DNA from 2 places in the Streptomyces sp. NPDC058198 genome. Region 1 is predicted to be linked to the other one. Evidence: riboswitches for the same ligand, from Rfam matches in the RefSeq annotation. Region 1 holds a riboswitch; the other holds the start of a gene.

Evidence for each region. Region 1 has a riboswitch for glycine ahead of gcvP (aminomethyl-transferring glycine dehydrogenase). Riboswitches for the same ligand answer to the same signal wherever they lie in the genome.
Region 2: another riboswitch for glycine. It lies ahead of gcvT (glycine cleavage system aminomethyltransferase GcvT); the one in region 1 lies ahead of gcvP (aminomethyl-transferring glycine dehydrogenase).

The regions. Positions count from the first base shown of each region.
Region 1 covers NZ_JBHVVP010000014.1:6,889-15,330, forward strand. The annotation lists gene ACFVWW_RS30110 (MerR family transcriptional regulator) at 1-513, shown strand, start outside; gene ACFVWW_RS30115 (bifunctional nuclease family protein) at 567-1,040, shown strand; gene ACFVWW_RS30120 (MerR family transcriptional regulator) at 1,221-1,790, shown strand; gene ACFVWW_RS30125 (DNA polymerase IV) at 1,880-3,328, shown strand; gene ACFVWW_RS30130 (PRC-barrel domain-containing protein) at 3,292-3,690, opposite strand; glycine riboswitch at 3,804-3,902, shown strand; gene gcvP (aminomethyl-transferring glycine dehydrogenase) at 4,080-6,965, shown strand; gene ACFVWW_RS30140 (DUF5999 family protein) at 7,069-7,275, opposite strand; gene ACFVWW_RS30145 (hypothetical protein) at 7,588-8,175, opposite strand.
Region 2 covers NZ_JBHVVP010000003.1:629,149-637,590, forward strand. The annotation lists gene ACFVWW_RS15150 (metallophosphoesterase family protein) at 1-755, shown strand, start outside; partial or broken gene ACFVWW_RS15155 (M24 family metallopeptidase) at 769-1,432, opposite strand; gene ACFVWW_RS15160 (hypothetical protein) at 1,470-1,694, opposite strand; gene ACFVWW_RS15165 (L-serine ammonia-lyase) at 1,741-3,123, opposite strand; gene glyA (serine hydroxymethyltransferase) at 3,260-4,528, opposite strand; gene gcvH (glycine cleavage system protein GcvH) at 4,562-4,939, opposite strand; gene gcvT (glycine cleavage system aminomethyltransferase GcvT) at 5,007-6,170, opposite strand; glycine riboswitch at 6,318-6,415, opposite strand; gene ACFVWW_RS15185 (AAA family ATPase) at 6,587-7,258, shown strand; gene ACFVWW_RS15190 (enhanced serine sensitivity protein SseB) at 7,407-8,153, shown strand; gene ACFVWW_RS15195 (enhanced serine sensitivity protein SseB C-terminal domain-containing protein) at 8,379-8,442, shown strand, end outside.

The sequences.
Region 1 (8,442 bases):
CGGATGCAGCGCGATCACTATCTTCCGCTGAAGGTCATCAGAGAGCATCTGGACGCCCAGGGACGCGGCGAGCGCGTTCAGCTGCCCGGCCCGCAGCGGGAGCCGCTGGGCGGCGCCTGGGAGGCCGGGAGCGAGGTTCCGACCGCGGCGAGGATCGGCCGCGAGGAGCTGCTCGCCGCCGCCGAGGCCACCGAGAGCCGGCTCGACGAGTGGGAGTCGTACGGCCTCATCGGTCCGCTGCCGGACGGTGGATACGACCCGGAGTCGGTCACTGTGGCGAAACTCATCGCGGATCTGGGGAGATTCGGCCTGGAGCCCCGGCATCTGCGAGCCATGAAGGCGGCCGCCGAGCGTGAGGCGGGGCTGGTCGAGCAGGTGGTGGCGCCGCTGCGGCGGCACCGTAATCCGCAGACCAGGGCCCATGCCGAGGCGACCACGAATGAACTCGCCGCGCTCTCCGTACGGCTGCACGCGGCGCTGGTACGGACGGCTCTCGGGGTCCGGCAGCACTGATCATGGGGATGTCCGACTACCCAAACCGGCCGGGCACGTCCTAGGGTTGCTGTGTGAACGAGCTCGACGTTGTGGGTGTCCGGGTGGAAATGCCCTCCAACCAACCGATCGTGCTCCTGCGTGAAGTGGGAGGCGACCGGTACCTCCCCATCTGGATCGGACCGGGGGAGGCTACCGCTATTGCCTTCGCCCAGCAGGGCATGGCCCCGGCCCGGCCGCTGACGCACGACCTCTTCAAGGACGTCCTTGAGGCGGTGGGCCAGGAGCTCACCGAGGTCCGCATCACGGATCTGCGTGAAGGGGTCTTCTATGCGGAGCTGGTCTTCGCCAGCGGGGTCGAGGTGAGCGCCAGGCCGTCCGACGCCATAGCGCTGGCGCTGCGCACGGGTACGCCGATCTACGGCAGTGACGGGGTTCTGGACGATGCCGGCATCGCCATCCCGGACGAGCAGGAGGACGAGGTGGAGAAGTTCCGCGAGTTCCTCGACCAGATCTCTCCGGAGGACTTCGGAACCAACAGCCAGTGAGCGGCCGGTGAGCGCTGCACCGGGCTTTTGTCAGCGCATTCGAGCAGCCCTTCCCCGAAAGCGGGCACGGGAAACCACACTCAGGGTGATTATCACTCGGCGTGGCGAGTGTGGCGATCGTTGACGCACCCCGGGTGACTGCCTACCTTCGACAGGGCAGGTCAAGGACGGAGGGTCGGCGTGAGAAGCAGCGGCGACGGTACGGCGGCGGGCGGGCCGTATCCGCTTCACGGCAGTGCGGCCGACCCCGGTGTCGAGACCGTCGGATACCGGGGCCCGACCGCGTGCGCGGCGGCGGGCATCACCTACCGCCAGTTGGACTACTGGGCGCGTACGGGGCTGGTCGAGCCGAGCGTGCGCTCGGCGTACGGCTCCGGCACCCAGCGGCTCTACAGCTTCCGGGATGTCGTCGTCCTGAAGATCGTGAAGCGGTTCCTGGACACCGGGGTCGCTCTGCAGAACATCAGGGCGGCGGTCCAGCATCTGCGGGCCCGGGGTTTCCAGGATCTTGAGCGGATGACGCTCATGAGCGACGGCGCGACGGTCTACGAATGCTCCTCGCCCGACGAGGTCGTGGACCTCCTCCAGGGCGGCCAGGGCATCTTCGGGATCGCGGTCGGCGTGGTGTGGCGCGATGTCGAGGCCGCGCTGTCGCAGCTCCACGGGGAGCGGATCGACACCGGTGAGACGCTGATCGGCAACAATCCCGCCGACGAACTGGCCCGGCGGCGCCGGGACCGCGCCGTCTGACCCCTCCGCCGGTCCTTCCGGCCCCTCCGGGCGCTGTCCCGCGCCGCTCCTGCGGCCGATTGTCAGTGGTGTGAGGGAGCATCGGTGGGGTGAGATCCGCGCCGACGATCCTGCATCTGGACATGGATGCCTTCTTCGCCGCCGCCGAGCAGGCGGCGAAGCCGAGTCTGCGCGGAAAGCCCGTGGTGGTCGGCGGTCTGGGTCCGCGCGGGGTGGTCTCGACGGCCTCGTACGAGGCGAGACGGTTCGGGGTGCACTCGGCGATGCCGATGGGCCAGGCGAGACGGCTCGCTCCGAACGCCGCCTATCTCGTACCGCGCTTCTCCGTCTACCGCGCGATCAGCGAGCAGGTGATGGAGCTGCTGGGGCGGCTCTCCCCGCTGGTGGAGCCGCTCAGCCTGGACGAGGCCTTCGTGGACCTGGAGGCGGGCGGCTCCGCGCATGACTCGGCTTCCGCGCGGGCGGCGGGCGAGCGGCTGCGCCGGGACATCAGGGCGGTCACCGGCCTCACCGGTTCCGTCGGGCTCGCGGGGTCCAAGATGCTGGCGAAGATCGGCTCGGAGCAGGCCAAGCCGGACGGTCTGGTGCTCATCGAGCCCGGCACGGAGCGCGAGCTGCTGGGGCCGATGTCCGCGAGGATCCTGCCCGGGGTGGGGCCGGCGACCGGAGAGCATCTGAGACGGGCCGGGATGACCACCGTCGCCGAACTGGCCGGGGCGGGTGAGGACGAGCTCGTACGGCTGCTGGGGAAGGCGCACGGCGCCTCGCTGTACCGGATGGCGCGGGGGCACGACGACCGGCCCGTGGTGTCGGACCGCGATGCCAAGTCCGTGTCGGTCGAGGACACCTTCGATGTCGATCTGCACGACCGGGTCCGGGTGAGGACGGAGGTGGACCGGCTCGCCGACCGGTGCGTCGAGCGGCTGCGGGCGGCGGGGCGCTCGGGGCGGACGGTCGTGCTCAAGGTCCGGCGGTACGACTTCTCCACGCTGACCCGTTCGGAGACGCTCCGCGGTCCCACGGACGACCCGGGAGTGGTGCGGGAGGCGGCGGGCCGGCTGCTGGAGTCGGTGGACACCATGGGCGGGGTGCGGCTGCTGGGGGTGGGGGTGACGGGGCTCGCGGACTTCACCCAGGAGGATCTCTTCGCCCAGGCCGCGGCCGACGAGTCCGCCCGTCACGGGCCCGTCGCGGCGCCCGAGCCGGCCGACGACCGGGCCGCCGAGGGCGGCCCGGAGCGGGAGGCCGAACGGGCGGCCGAGCAGGAGCCCGGGAGCGCGCCGGCGGTGGTGGCGCCGGCGCCCGCCGAGCGGCGCTTCCCGGCCGGACATGATGTGCGCCACGCCGAGTTCGGAGCGGGCTGGGTACAGGGCAGCGGGCTGCGGAGGGTCACCGTACGGTTCGAGGAGCCGGGGTCCGCGCCGGGGCGGGTGCGGACGTTCTGGGTCGACGATCCGGATCTGGAGCTGTCCGACCCGCTGCCTCTGGTACCGGCGGCGGATCAGTCGTCCTGGCCGGCCAGCCGCCCGAAGTTGTGATCGGAGTCACGCTCGGAGAGGGACGCGGCCCCCTCCGGCGGCTCGGGCTCGGGAAGGGTGAGTCCGTAGTGGTGGTAGAGCTGGAGCTCCTGCTCGGGGGAGAGATGGCGGCCCACGCCGAAGTCGGGGGCATCCCTGATGAGGGCGCGCTCGAACGGGACCTGCAGTGCGTTGTTCGTCAGTGTGCTGGGTGCGAGAGGGACGAAGGCATCGCGGCTGAAGATCCCGGTGCGGACGGCCGCCCACTCAGGGATCCCGGTGGCGTCGTCGAGATACACCTCGTCCACCGTGCCGAGCTTGTGGCCATGTCGGTCGAATGCCTTGCGGCCGATCAGGCTGCGCGGATCGATATCGGTCTCCACGGTCCCTCCAACTGGTCGCAACTGCTGGTAAATACTACAAAAGTGCAGATATGAGACGTCGGCCACTCGAAAGTTGTCCGCAAGACCTCGCTGGTAGGCTGGCGAACGGCTGCTGACCCCGTGCGGGAGAGTCCTCCGGTGAGAACAACCGGAGGCGCCGAAGGAGCAAATCCTCCCCGGAATCTCTCAGGCCCCCGTACCGCACGGACGAGGTCACTCTGGAAAGCAGGGCGGGCGTCGGACGGCATCCGCTCTCACCGACGGTGAAAGCCGGGCCGCCTCGTGGCGGGCCGGTGAAGCTCTCAGGTCGAGATGACAGAGGGGGAGGCCGTCCGGGCACCCGCGTCTTGGTGCCCCTCGCAGGTCGTGTCAGACCAGGAGGCCTCCGCATGACCCCCAACCGCATTCCGCTCGCACAGCTGGAGCGAGGGATCCCCTTCGAGCAGCGCCACATCGGGCCCGACGCGGCGGCGCAGGCGAAGATGCTCGCGCAGGTCGGATACGGCTCGCTCGACGAGCTGACCGCCGCCGCGGTGCCGGACGTGATCAAGAGCGCCGAGGCGCTGCGGCTTCCCGGCGCCCGCACCGAAGCCGAGGTCCTGGCCGAGCTGCGGTCCCTCGCGGACCGCAACCAGGTGCTCGCGCCGATGATCGGTCTCGGGTACTACGGCACGTTCACCCCTCCGGTGATCCTGCGCAACGTCATGGAGAACCCGGCGTGGTACACCGCGTACACGCCGTACCAGCCGGAGATCTCCCAGGGCCGCCTCGAGGCACTGCTCAACTTCCAGACCGTCGTGGCCGAGCTGACCGGCCTGCCGACCTCGGGCGCCTCCCTGCTGGACGAGAGCACGGCGGCGGCGGAGGCGATGGCGCTGTCGCGCCGCGTCGGCAAGGTCAAGGACGGTGTCTTCCTGATCGACTCCGACGCCCTGCCGCAGACCGTCGCCGTGATCAGGACCCGCGCCGAGCCGACCGGCGTCGAGGTAGTCGTCGCGGACCTGAGCGAGGGCATCCCGGCCGAGGTGGCCGAGCGCGGTGTCTTCGGTGTGCTGATCCAGTACCCGGGCGCCTCCGGGGCCGTCCGGGACATCAGGCCCGTCGTCGAGCGGGCGCACCAGCTGGGCGCGATCGTCACGGTCGCCGCCGACCTGCTCGCGCTGACGCTCCTCACCTCGCCCGGTGAGCTGGGCGCGGACATCGCGGTCGGCACCACGCAGCGCTTCGGGGTGCCGATGGGCTTCGGCGGACCGCACGCCGGCTTCATGGCCGTACGCGACAGGTTCGCGCGCAGCCTGCCCGGCCGGCTCGTCGGGGTCTCCGTGGACGCCGACGGCAACAAGGCGTACCGGCTGGCGCTCCAGACCCGTGAGCAGCACATCCGCCGCGAGAAGGCCACCAGCAACATCTGTACCGCGCAGGTGCTGTTGGCCGTCATGGCCGGGATGTACGCCGTCTACCACGGCCCCGAGGGGCTGCGCGGCATCGCGCGGCGCACCCACCGGTACGCGACGCTGCTCGCCGAGGGCCTGCGCGCGGGCGGTGTCGAGGTCGTCCACGGCGCGTACTTCGACACGCTGACCGTGCGGGTTCCCGGCAGGGCCGCCGGGGTGGTCGCGGCCGCCCGCGAGGGCGGGGTCAACCTCCATCTCGTGGACGGCGACCATGTCTCCCTCGCCTGTGACGAGACCACCGGACGCGCCCAGCTGGCCGCCGTGTGGACCGCCTTCGACGTCGAGGGCGACATCGAGGCGCTGGACGCGGTGGTGGCCGAGGCGCTGCCCGAGGCCCTGCTGCGGACCGGCGAGTACCTGACGCATCCCGTCTTCCACCAGTACCGCTCCGAGACCGCGATGCTGCGTTATCTGCGCAAGCTCGCCGACCGCGACTACGCGCTGGACCGCGGCATGATCCCGCTCGGCTCGTGCACCATGAAGCTGAACGCGACCACCGAGATGGAGCCGGTCACCTGGCCCGAGTTCGGCGCGCTGCACCCCTTCGCCCCGGCCGACCAGGCGCAGGGCTATCTGACGCTGATCAGGGAGCTGGAGGAGCGGCTCGCCGAGGTCACCGGCTACGACGCGGTGTCCCTCCAGCCGAACGCCGGTTCGCAGGGCGAGCTGGCCGGTCTGCTGGCGGTGCGCGCGTACCACCGGGCCAACGGCGACACGCGGCGCACCGTCTGCCTCATCCCGTCCTCCGCGCACGGCACGAACGCCGCGAGCGCGGTGATGGCCGGGATGAAGGTCGTCGTCGTCAAGACCCGCGAGGACGGCGACGTCGACGTCGAGGACCTGCACGCCAAGATCGAGCAGTACCGCGAGGAACTGTCCGTCCTGATGGTCACCTACCCGTCCACGCACGGCGTGTTCGAGGAGCACATCGGTGACATCTGCGCGGCCGTGCACGACGCGGGCGGCCAGGTGTACGTGGACGGCGCGAACCTCAACGCGCTGGTGGGGCTGGCCCGGCCGGGCAAGTTCGGCTCGGACGTGTCCCATCTGAATCTGCACAAGACGTTCTGCATCCCGCACGGCGGCGGTGGCCCCGGGGTCGGTCCTGTCGGGGTGCGGGCGCACCTCGCCCCGTACCTGCCCAACCACCCGCTCCAGCCCGCCGCCGGCCCCGCGACGGGCGTCGGCCCGATCTCGGCGGCTCCGTGGGGCTCGGCCGGCATCCTGCCGATCTCCTGGGCGTATGTCCGGCTGATGGGCGGCGAGGGACTCAAGCGGGCGACGCAGGTCGCCGTGCTGGCCGCCAACTACATCGCCAAGCGTCTTGAGCCGCACTACCCGGTGCTCTACACCGGTCCGAACGGACTGGTGGCCCACGAGTGCATCGTGGATCTGCGGCCGCTGTCCAAGGCCACGGGCGTCAGCGTCGACGACATCGCGAAGCGGTTGATCGACTACGGCTTCCACGCGCCGACGATGTCCTTCCCGGTGGCGGGCACGCTGATGATCGAGCCCACCGAGAGCGAGGACCTCAACGAGATCGATCGTTTCTGCGAGACGATGATCGCGATTCGTACGGAGATCGAGAAGGTCGCGTCGGGCGAGTGGCCCGCCGACGACAACCCGCTGCGCAACGCCCCGCACACGGCGGCCGCGTTGGGCGGGGAGTGGGAGCACGCGTACAGCCGCGCCGAGGCGGTCTTCCCGGCCGGTGTCTCGGCTGCGGACAAGTACTGGCCGCCGGTGCGCCGTATCGACGGCGCGTTCGGCGACCGCAATCTGGTCTGCTCCTGCCCGCCGTTGGACGCCTACGACCACTGACGCGGGCCGGGGAACGCCTCGGCGCACACGTCGGGGCCGGTGCGGAGGGAGGTCTCCGGGCCGGCCCCAGTCAGAACAACGGCAACAAGCGTGCCGGAACGCATCAGGCCGCTGTCACCACCTGTTCGGTGCGCAGCGGCCGGTGCGGGGCGATGATCTTTCCGTCCGGCAGCAGTTCGCCGGTGTCCTCGAAGATCAGGACGCCGTTGCACAGCAGACTCCAGCCCTGTTCAGGGTGGTGTGCCATCAGTCGGGCGGCATCGCGGTCGGCGGAGTCGGCTGTCGGGCAGGCGGGTTGATGCTGGCACATGGGTGGGTTCTTTCGCTGTGTCGTGGCGGGTGTCCTGGGCCTCGATGTGGTCAAGGTCGCCCCCCGGTTATGTTTGGTCCAGTCCTAGTGTTGCCCTACGGACGGCAATCCGCAGGTATTTCGCGGCAGCTCTTCCTTCTGCACTAGGACGTGTCACCCAGCCGGACGGTTCAGTTCAACTTCTCTGTCTCTTCGGGTGGTTCGGGGTGGCCGGACCGGACTAGTCCGGATGGGCAGAACTGTGCCCCGCGACCACGGGGGCCGCGGGGCACAGGCGGAGTGGGGCAGGACCGACGAGTCGCCGCGGGCGGTTCAGGCCGGAGTGCGCAGGAGTGGCGCCGGGGCGAGCCGCAGTCCGATCATCGGCAGCAGCTCCGTGACGCGGTGCGGACGGTGGGCAGCGATGCCGGGCGGGGCCGGCGCGAGGGGCACCAGGACGTCATCCGGTGCGGGCGAGCCCGTGGAGGCGTCGGCCTCCGTGTCCCCGTGCAGCCAGAGCGTGAGCATGTAGAGCTCGGGCACCGACAGCAGCCGGGGCTGGTACGAGGTCCCCAGGGTCTCCGCCTGGCGTACCGCCCGCTCCGTCGCGGTGATGTACGGGCCCTCGAAGAAGCGCGAGAAGGTCCAGCCGTCCGCGGTGAGCATCGTGTCGGCGGCTGCCACGGCGCGGTCGCCGCTGCGGATCAGGAAACGCCAGCCGACCAGCCGGGTGCGCGGCGTGCGGCCGGCCGGGGTGACCTGGTCGAGCACATGAAGGGGAAGCGGGAGTTCGGGGCTCAGCGGTCCCTGGACGGACTGCAGAGCGGGGGTGCGGGCATCGCGCACGGCGGTGGGGGAACCGAGTGCCGCGAGAACGCTGCGCAGGGCGGGCGCGGGGGCCGGTGGGACATGCAGCGGCATGGTGGGTTGCCTCTCACTCAGGAGACAGGGTGATGCGTGAGGTGGAGCCGGGGCGGGTGCGGACGTCGCTGTCAGCGTGCGGGGTCAGAGGTGGGCTCAGGGCTGTACGCCGGACGCCGACTCTCTGCCTCGTAGGCGGAGTTTATACGACACGTGTTCACACCATGTTTCTTCTAGCGGTCATGGATATTGCAGGCAAGGCACTATTAGGTCCATCTCCTGCGGAGTTTATGTTGATAAACCGTGAACGCAGGCGTCTGGCCTGGG
Region 2 (8,442 bases), on a different contig from region 1:
ACCGAGTAGCTGTCCTGTCCGACATTCACGGAGTCCTGCCGGCCCTGGAGGCTGTGCTCGCCGAACCAGAGGTGCGCGCCGCCGATCGCATCGTGCTCACCGGCGACATCACCGCCGGCCCGCAACCGACCCAGGTTCTCGACCTGCTGACCGGTCTCGGCGACCGCGTCGCCTGGATCAGCGGCAACGCCGACCGCGAACTCCTTGAATACCGCCGGGGGCAACTCGACTCGATCCCCGATCCGATCGCACCCTGGGCCGCCGAACAGCTCCGCGAGGACCACCTCGACCTGCTCGGCTCATTGCCACGATCACTCTCCCTGTCCGTGCGCGGCCTGGGGAAGGTGCTGTTCTGCCATGCCACGCCCCGTAATGATGAAGAGGTCGTCCTGGTCGACTCTCGCCTCGACCGGTGGAAAGAAGTCTTCGGCGGACTCGATACCGACATCAGCACCGTGGTCTGCGGCCACACCCACATGCCGTTCGTCCGCCTCGCTCACGGCCGTCTCGTCATCAACCCCGGCAGCGTCGGCATGCCCTACGGAAGAAGCGGTGCCCATTGGGCCGTCCTGGGCCCGGGCGTCGACCTGCGAACCACGAACTTCGACATTGAGGCCGCTGCCATCCAGGTCAGCCAGGACTCCGCCTACCCCGACATTACCGAGTGGGCCGACTACTTCCTGCACGCTCGCGCCACCGACGAAGACGCTCTCGAAGCCTTCGGCCCACGGGACGGACGCGACCCCACACCGTGACGCCCATTCCCTTTCAGAGGTCGAGCAGTTCCTCGTAGAAGCCCCCGAAGCCCCGCTCACGGTCGATGAGATGGATCTCCAGGATCCAGTGAAGGAGCTGCCCCGCCTCGTCCGTGCGCCGCAGCGGCCTGTCGTTGGCGGGCACGATGTGGGAGTCGACGTCCTCCCAGTTGTTGTACTCGGGCGGGAACTCGCCCACCAGGTGGCCGCCGTGCCAGCCGCCGAGCTGCCAGCCCGCTTCGGCCGCCAGCCGCTCGACCTCGGCGTAGAGCTGCTTGCCGGTGATGTCCGAGTCTGCTTCGAAGGCTCGGCGGCCCGCTGCGAAGACGGTTGACAGGTCGTCGCGCAGGCGGTGCTTGACGGGGTCGTCGCCGAGCACGAAGGTCCGCCCGAAGTCGGCCTCGAACTCCTCGAAGATCGGCCCGAAGTCGGCGAAGACGATGTCGTCCGCACCGATGACCCGGTTCGGTGGGTTCTCACGGTACGGCAGGAGGGTGTTCGGCCCGGACCGCACGATCCGCTTGTGCCAGGTCACGGATCCGGTCACTGACCGCGCGTTCGCCCTGGCCCGCTGCGACCAGGTGCCGCGTCTCGATCTCGGCGAACAGCGACGCCGCTTTGGCCTGGGCGTCCAGGAGCCGTGCCGCGCGTGTGGATTCGTCCGTCACATCGCTCACCGTAGGAGTACCGGCTTCGTCTCGGCAACCGTACTGATCACGGGCGGACATGCCCGGCGGCGAGCGTCCTCGCGAGCCGCCGCGCCTCCTGTACCGCGTGCGGGATGTCACCGACGGGGAAGAGCACGTGCCGTACGGTCCGCTGCCGGTCGAGGACCAGGACGCTGCGCTTGAGCCGCACCTGGCCGGCCCCGTGGAAGGTGGGCAGGCGCAGGGCGGCGGCAAGGCGCAGGTGGGTGTCCGACAGAAGGGGGTACGGCACCGACTCGGCTTGGGCGAACGCCGCCGACGACGGTTTGCTGGAGATCTCAGCACTCGATGATGTTCACCGCGAGGCCGCCGCGTGCCGTCTCCTTGTATTTGACGGACATGTCCGCGCCCGTCTCCTTCATGGTCTTGATGACCTTGTCGAGGGAGACCTTGTGGGTGCCGTCGCCGCGCAGGGCCATCTTCGCCGCCGTGACGGCCTTGACCGCCGCCATGCCGTTCCGCTCGATGCACGGGATCTGCACCAGGCCGCCGACCGGGTCGCAGGTGAGGCCGAGGTTGTGTTCCATGCCGATCTCGGCGGCGTTCTCGACCTGTTCCGTGCTGCCGCCCAGGACCTCGGCGAGGGCGCCCGCGGCCATCGAGCAGGCCGAGCCGACCTCGCCCTGGCAGCCGACCTCGGCGCCGGAGATGGAGGCGTTCTCCTTGAAGAGCATGCCGATGGCGCCGGCGGAGAGCAGGAAGCGGACCACGCTCTCGTCCTTCTCCTGCTCGGTGGCGCCGCCGGCCGCGAAGTTCATGTAGTAGTGCAGCACGGCCGGGATGATGCCCGCCGCGCCGTTGGTGGGGGCGGTGACGACGCGGCCGCCCGCGGCGTTCTCCTCGTTCACGGCCATCGCGTAGAGCGTGATCCACTCCATGGCGTGGGCCTGCGGATCGCCCTCGGCACGCAGTTGGCGTGCCGAGTGGGCGGCGCGGCGGCGGACCTTGAGGCCGCCGGGCAGGATGCCCTCGCGGCCCATCCCGCGCGAGACACACGCCTGCATAACCCGCCAGATCTCCAGCAGCCCGGCCCGGATCTCGTCCTCGGTGCGCCAGGCCTTCTCGTTCTCCAGCATCAGCGCGGAGATCGACAGGCCCGTCTCCGCCGACAGCCGGAGCAGTTCGTCGCCGGTGCGGAAGGGGTACGTCAGCACCGTGTCGTCGAGCTTGATCCGGTCCTCGCCGACCGCGTCCTCGTCCACGACGAAGCCGCCGCCCACCGAGTAGTACGTCTTCTCCAGGAGCGGGCCGCCGTCGGCGTCGTACGCGAAGACCGTCATGCCGTTGGCGTGGTACGGCAGGGTCTTGCGGCGGTGCAGCACCAGGTCCGTGTCGGCGTCGAAGGCGATCTCGTGCATCCCCAGCAGATTCAGCCGGCCGCCGGCGCGGATACGTTCCGCCTGGGCGTCGGCGTTCTCCACGTCGACGGTGCGCGGGGAGTTGCCCTCCAGGCCGAGGAGGACGGCCTTCGGGGTGCCGTGGCCGTGGCCGGTCGCGCCGAGCGAGCCGTACAGCTCGGCCCGTACGGAGGCGGTGTGCGCGAGCATGCCCTCGTTCTTGAGGCGGCGGGCGAACATACGGGCCGCGCGCATCGGGCCGACCGTGTGCGAGCTGGACGGGCCGATACCGATCGAGAACAGGTCGAAGACCGAGATGGCCACGGTGGTACTCCTTGCTGGGTTGGTAGACGCCGTTGTCTGCCGGGGTGGTGCGGAGATGACGGTGCGCGTGGAGCGGGGCACCACGCGACACGGTCCAGTGTGCGCGGTGCCCCGGAAATTCAGGCCGTACGGACGGCTACAGGCCCGGGTACAGCGGGTGCTTCGCGGCCAGGGCGGAGACCCGGCCGGCCAGCGCCTCGCGGTCGAACGACGGCTTGAGCGCCGCCGCGATGATGTCCGCGACCTCGCTGAAGTCCTCGGTGGTGAAGCCGCGGGTGGCGAGCGCCGGGGTGCCGATCCGCAGACCCGAGGTGACCATCGGGGGGCGCGGGTCGTTCGGGACGGCGTTCCGGTTGACCGTGATGCCGACCTCGTGGAGCCGGTCCTCGGCCTGCTGGCCGTCCAGCTCGGAGTGGCGCAGGTCGACGAGGACCAGATGGACGTCCGTGCCACCGGAGAGGACGGAGACGCCCACCTCGGTCACATCGGGCTGCACCAGGCGCTCGGCGAGGATACGGGCGCCGTCCAGGGTGCGCTGCTGGCGCTCCTTGAACTCGTCCGTGGCCGCCACCTTGAAGGAGACCGCCTTGGCCGCGATGACATGCTCCAGCGGGCCGCCCTGCTGACCGGGGAAGACCGCGGAGTTGATCTTCTTGGCCAGCTCCTGGGTGGAGAGGATCACACCGCCGCGCGGGCCGCCGAGGGTCTTGTGCGTGGTCGTGGTGACGACGTGCGCGTGCGGCACCGGGTTGGGGTGCAGGCCCGCGGCGACCAGACCGGCGAAGTGCGCCATGTCGACCATCAGGTACGCGCCGACCTCGTCCGCGATCCGGCGGAAGGCCGCGAAGTCCAGCTGGCGGGGGTACGCCGACCAGCCGGCCACGATCAGCTTCGGGCGGGACTCCTTGGCGAGCCGCTCGACCTCGGCCATGTCGACCTGGCCGGTCGTGTCGTCCACGTGGTACGCGACGACGTTGTAGAGCTTGCCGGAGAAGTTGATCTTCATGCCGTGGGTCAGATGCCCGCCGTGGGCGAGGTTCAGACCCATGATCGTGTCGCCGGGGGAGAGCAGCGCGAACATCGCGGCCGCGTTCGCCTGGGCGCCCGAGTGCGGCTGGACATTGGCGTGCTCGGCGCCGAACAGCGCCTTGACGCGGTCGATGGCGATCTGCTCGATCACATCGACATGCTCACAGCCGCCGTAGTAGCGGCGCCCGGGGTAGCCCTCGGCGTACTTGTTGGTCAGGACGGAGCCCTGGGCCTCCATGACCGCGACCGGAGCGAAGTTCTCCGAGGCGATCATTTCGAGGGTGGACTGCTGACGGTCGAGCTCGGCGTCGACGGCGGCGGCGACGTCCGGGTCGAGCTCGTGGAGCGAGGTGTTCAGAAGCGACTTCGAAGACATCACAGTCCCTTGGGTCTCAGGTGCCGAGGTACGTCAGTTGCCGGAAAACTCTGTGTACTCGTCGGCGGAGAGCAGGTCCTTCGGCTCCTCCGTGACGCGTACCTTGAACAGCCAGCCGCCCTCATAGGGAGCGGAGTTCACCAGCGAGGGGTCGTCCACGACGTCCTGGTTCGCTTCGACGACCTCGCCGGTCACCGGGGCGTACAGATCGCTGACCGACTTGGTCGACTCCAGCTCACCGCAGGTCTCGCCCGCGGTGACCGTGTCACCGACCTCCGGGAGCTGGACGTACACGACATCGCCGAGGGCGTTCGCCGCGTGCTCCGTGATACCGACTGTCGACACGCCCTCCTCGGCGGCCGTCAGCCACTCGTGCTCCTTGCTGTAGCGCAGCTGCTGGGGGTTGCTCATGACCTGAATTCTCCTGTACGCGGGGGAGTGCTGAGGAACAGATGTCTTACGGACCGAGACGTCCGTATCACTTCTGGCGCTTGTAGAAGGGCAGCGCCACGACCTCGTACGGCTCGTGCGAACCGCGGATGTCGACCCCGACACCGGCCGTGCCGGGCTCGGCGTGCGAGGCGTCGACATACGCCATGGCGATCGGCTTGCCCAGGGTCGGGGAAGGAGCGCCCGAGGTGACCTCGCCGACGACCGCGCCGCCGGCGACGACCTGGTAGCCGGCGCGCGGGACGCGGCGGCCCTCGGCGACCAGGCCGACCAGCTTGCGCGGCGGGGCGCTCGCGGCGCGCTCGGCGGCGGCCGTCAGGGCCGTACGCCCGACGAAGTCGCCGTCGTTCGAGGTCTTCTCGAACTTGACGACCCGGCCGAGGCCCGCGTCGAACGGGGTCAGTCCGGTGGTCAGCTCGTTCCCGTACAGCGGCATGCCCGCTTCGAGGCGGAGGGTGTCACGGCAGGACAGCCCGCAGGGCACCAGGCCGACGCCCTCGCCGGCCTCGGTCAGCGCCTGCCAGAGCCGCTCGGCGTACCGGGGCTCGACGAACAGCTCGAAGCCGTCCTCGCCGGTGTAGCCGGTCCGCGCGATCAGCGCCGGGACAGCGGCGACGGTGCCGGGCAGGCCCGCGTAGTACTTGAGCCCGTCCAGGTCGGCGTCGGTCAGCGACTTCAGGATGCCCGGGGACTCGGGGCCCTGGACGGCGAGCAGGGCGTACGCGTCGCGGTCGTCGCGCACCTCGGCGTCGAAGCCAGCCGCGCGGGCGGTCAGCGCGTCCAGCACGGTCTGCGCGTTGGAGGCGTTGGCGACGACCATGAAGGTGTCCGCACCGGGAGTGTCCTCGGCGAGGCGGTAGACGATCAGGTCGTCGAGGATCCCGCCGTCCTCCTGGCAGATCATCGTGTAGCGGGCGCGGCCGACGGCGACGGAGCCGATGTTGCCGACGAGCGCGTAGTCGAGGAGCTGTGCGGCCGCCGGTCCCGAGACGGTGATCTCGCCCATGTGGGAGAGGTCGAAGAGACCGGCCCTCGTGCGGACGGCGTTGTGCTCGTCGCGCTCACTGCCGTACCGCAGCGGCATGTCCCAGCCCGCGAAGTCGGTCATGGTCGCGCCCAGCGCACGGTGCACCGCGTCGAGCGCGGTGAGACGGGGGCTGCTGGGGGTGCTGCTCGGGGGGACGTGGCTCATCGGTGTGGCTCCCAGGGCATGACGGCGAGGACGGTCCTCCCCATCTGTCATCGGAACCTGAGAGGTTCATCACGACCACACGTAAAGACGGTCATGACTTGCACCTTGGGTGGAGCCGCACAGCTGCGGCCCGCTTTTCAGATCTGCCTCATCCACGCGGTACGGGGCCTGAGAGATTCAAGGGAGGAACTTGCTCCTTCGGCGCCCGGCGCACACGGTGACCGGGACTCTCCCGCGCGGATTCAAACGGCCGGTATGCAGTTGGCGGGCACATCATCGCACGCGTCGCGGCCGAACGGGACGGCCGGTCCACAACTCGCCGTACACCGTGAAAAGCTTGTGCCGCATTACCATTTCTTTACACTTTATGGGCAAGGGTCTTGGGCCAGGGTGACTGAGCTGACAGGGGGACGGCGATGATGTCGCAGGGGTCCGGCGCGTATGCCACGACGGCGGGGGTGCCCGCCCAGCAGGGCGCCAGGGAGGTAGTGACCGGACCGGTGCCGGTCGTCCGGGATCTGCGGGGGAGGAGCGGCCGGGTGCCGGCGGCCCTGGTCTTCGCGGCGGGAGACGTGGTGGTCGTCTCCGGGCTGCCCGGCAGCGGCAAGTCCACCCTGATCCGGCGGGCCGCCGAGGGCGGCGGGATCGACTCCCAGGACGCCAGGGACCGCTGGCGGCGCCGGCTGCCCGGCTCGCTGCCGTACGCGGTCTACCGCCCGTTCGTCCGGATCGCCCACTACCGGGGGCTGTGGCGCGCGCTGCGCTCCGGCGTGAGCGTTGTCGTCCACGACTGCGGTACGCAGACCTGGGTGCGGCGCTGGCTGGCCCGCGAGGCCCGCAGGCGCGGCCGCGGGCTCCATCTCGTCCTGCTGGACGTCACCCCCGAGGTGGCCCGCGCGGGCCAGCTCGAGCGCGGCCGCGGAGTCTCCGGCTACGCCTTCGCCCGCCACCGCCGCGCCGTCGGCCGGCTGCTCGGCGGCGCGGAGACCGGCCGCCTTCCCCGTGGCTGCGCCACAGCGGTCATCCTGGACCGGGACGCGGCGGCAGCGCTGGGCAGGATCGCCTTCCCGGCGTTGCGGGGGGAGTGAGCGCCTGTCGCTCCGGGGCCGGGCCCGCACCTTTCACCGCCCGGCCCCGCACCTCCCACCGCCCGGCCCGCGTATCGCCCATCGCGCACTGGCGCACGTTCCGGCCTGCGGCGTTAGGGTGCTGCGGCAAGGTCGAGGGTGGAGGGGAATGACTGTGAACGCAGCATGGCCGGGCAACGAGCTCGAAGAGGTGCTCGCCGCCTCGCTCGGGAGCGACACGGCGGGCGGGCGGCTGATCGAGGTGCTGGGGCGGAGCCAGGTCTGGGTGCCGCTCCCCAACGGCGGGGGCCCCGAGAGCCGCGACCTCGATCTGCCGACGATGGAGATCGAGGGCGCCCCGTACGTCCCGGTGTTCAGCTCCGAGCAGCAGTTCCTGCAGAGCGCCGGCGCCCATATGTCCTTCGCCGTCGCACCGGCCCGCGATTTCGCCCGGGGCCTGCCCCCGCAGCTCGGGATCGCGGTCAACCCGGGCGGCGCGGTCGGACTGCCGCTGCCGCCGCCCGCCGTCGCCGAGCTGTGCCGGGCGGGCCGCACCCCGCTCGACGGCCCGGCGAGCGGCGGCCGGGTCCGGCTCTTCGAGCCGGACTGGCAGGAGGACCCGGTCGACTTCCTCACCGCCGCCGCGAGCGAGTTCGAGTCCTCCGGTGTCGTGCTCTCCGCCCGCCGCGCGCTCGCCAGCGTCGAGGGTGAGGCGCCGGTGCTCTTCATAGGTGTCCAGCTCTCCTCCTGGGAGGCGGCCGACCGCAACGCCCCGATGGACGCGCTCGGCCGCGCGCTGGGCCGGGTGGGGGTGAGCTGGCCCGTCAATCTCGTGCTGCTGGACGTCGCCCAGGACCCGGTGGGCGACTGGCTGCTGGCGAAAGTGCGTCCGTTCTTCGAGCGTGGGTACGCCTGACCTGGAGCGCGGGTCCGCCCAAAAGGGACAGGCACCGGCCCGGAAGGGCCGGCCGCCTGTCCGGTGGGCACGCCCGATGTCAAGTCAGTGTCAGGACCGCCGCCTAAGCTGGTTTGATGGGTGGGGCCGGCACCGGTCGCCCGGAGGGGCCCGCCCACGACTCACACCGCGGGGGACTCCGGGGGAGCCGGCCGAATGGTGGATCGAAGAGGGGCGGAACCCAGAGTGAGCGCGTCAGGCACCGCGGCGGCCGGGCAGGTCGAGCACATGCTGCGCCAGGTGACGCCCG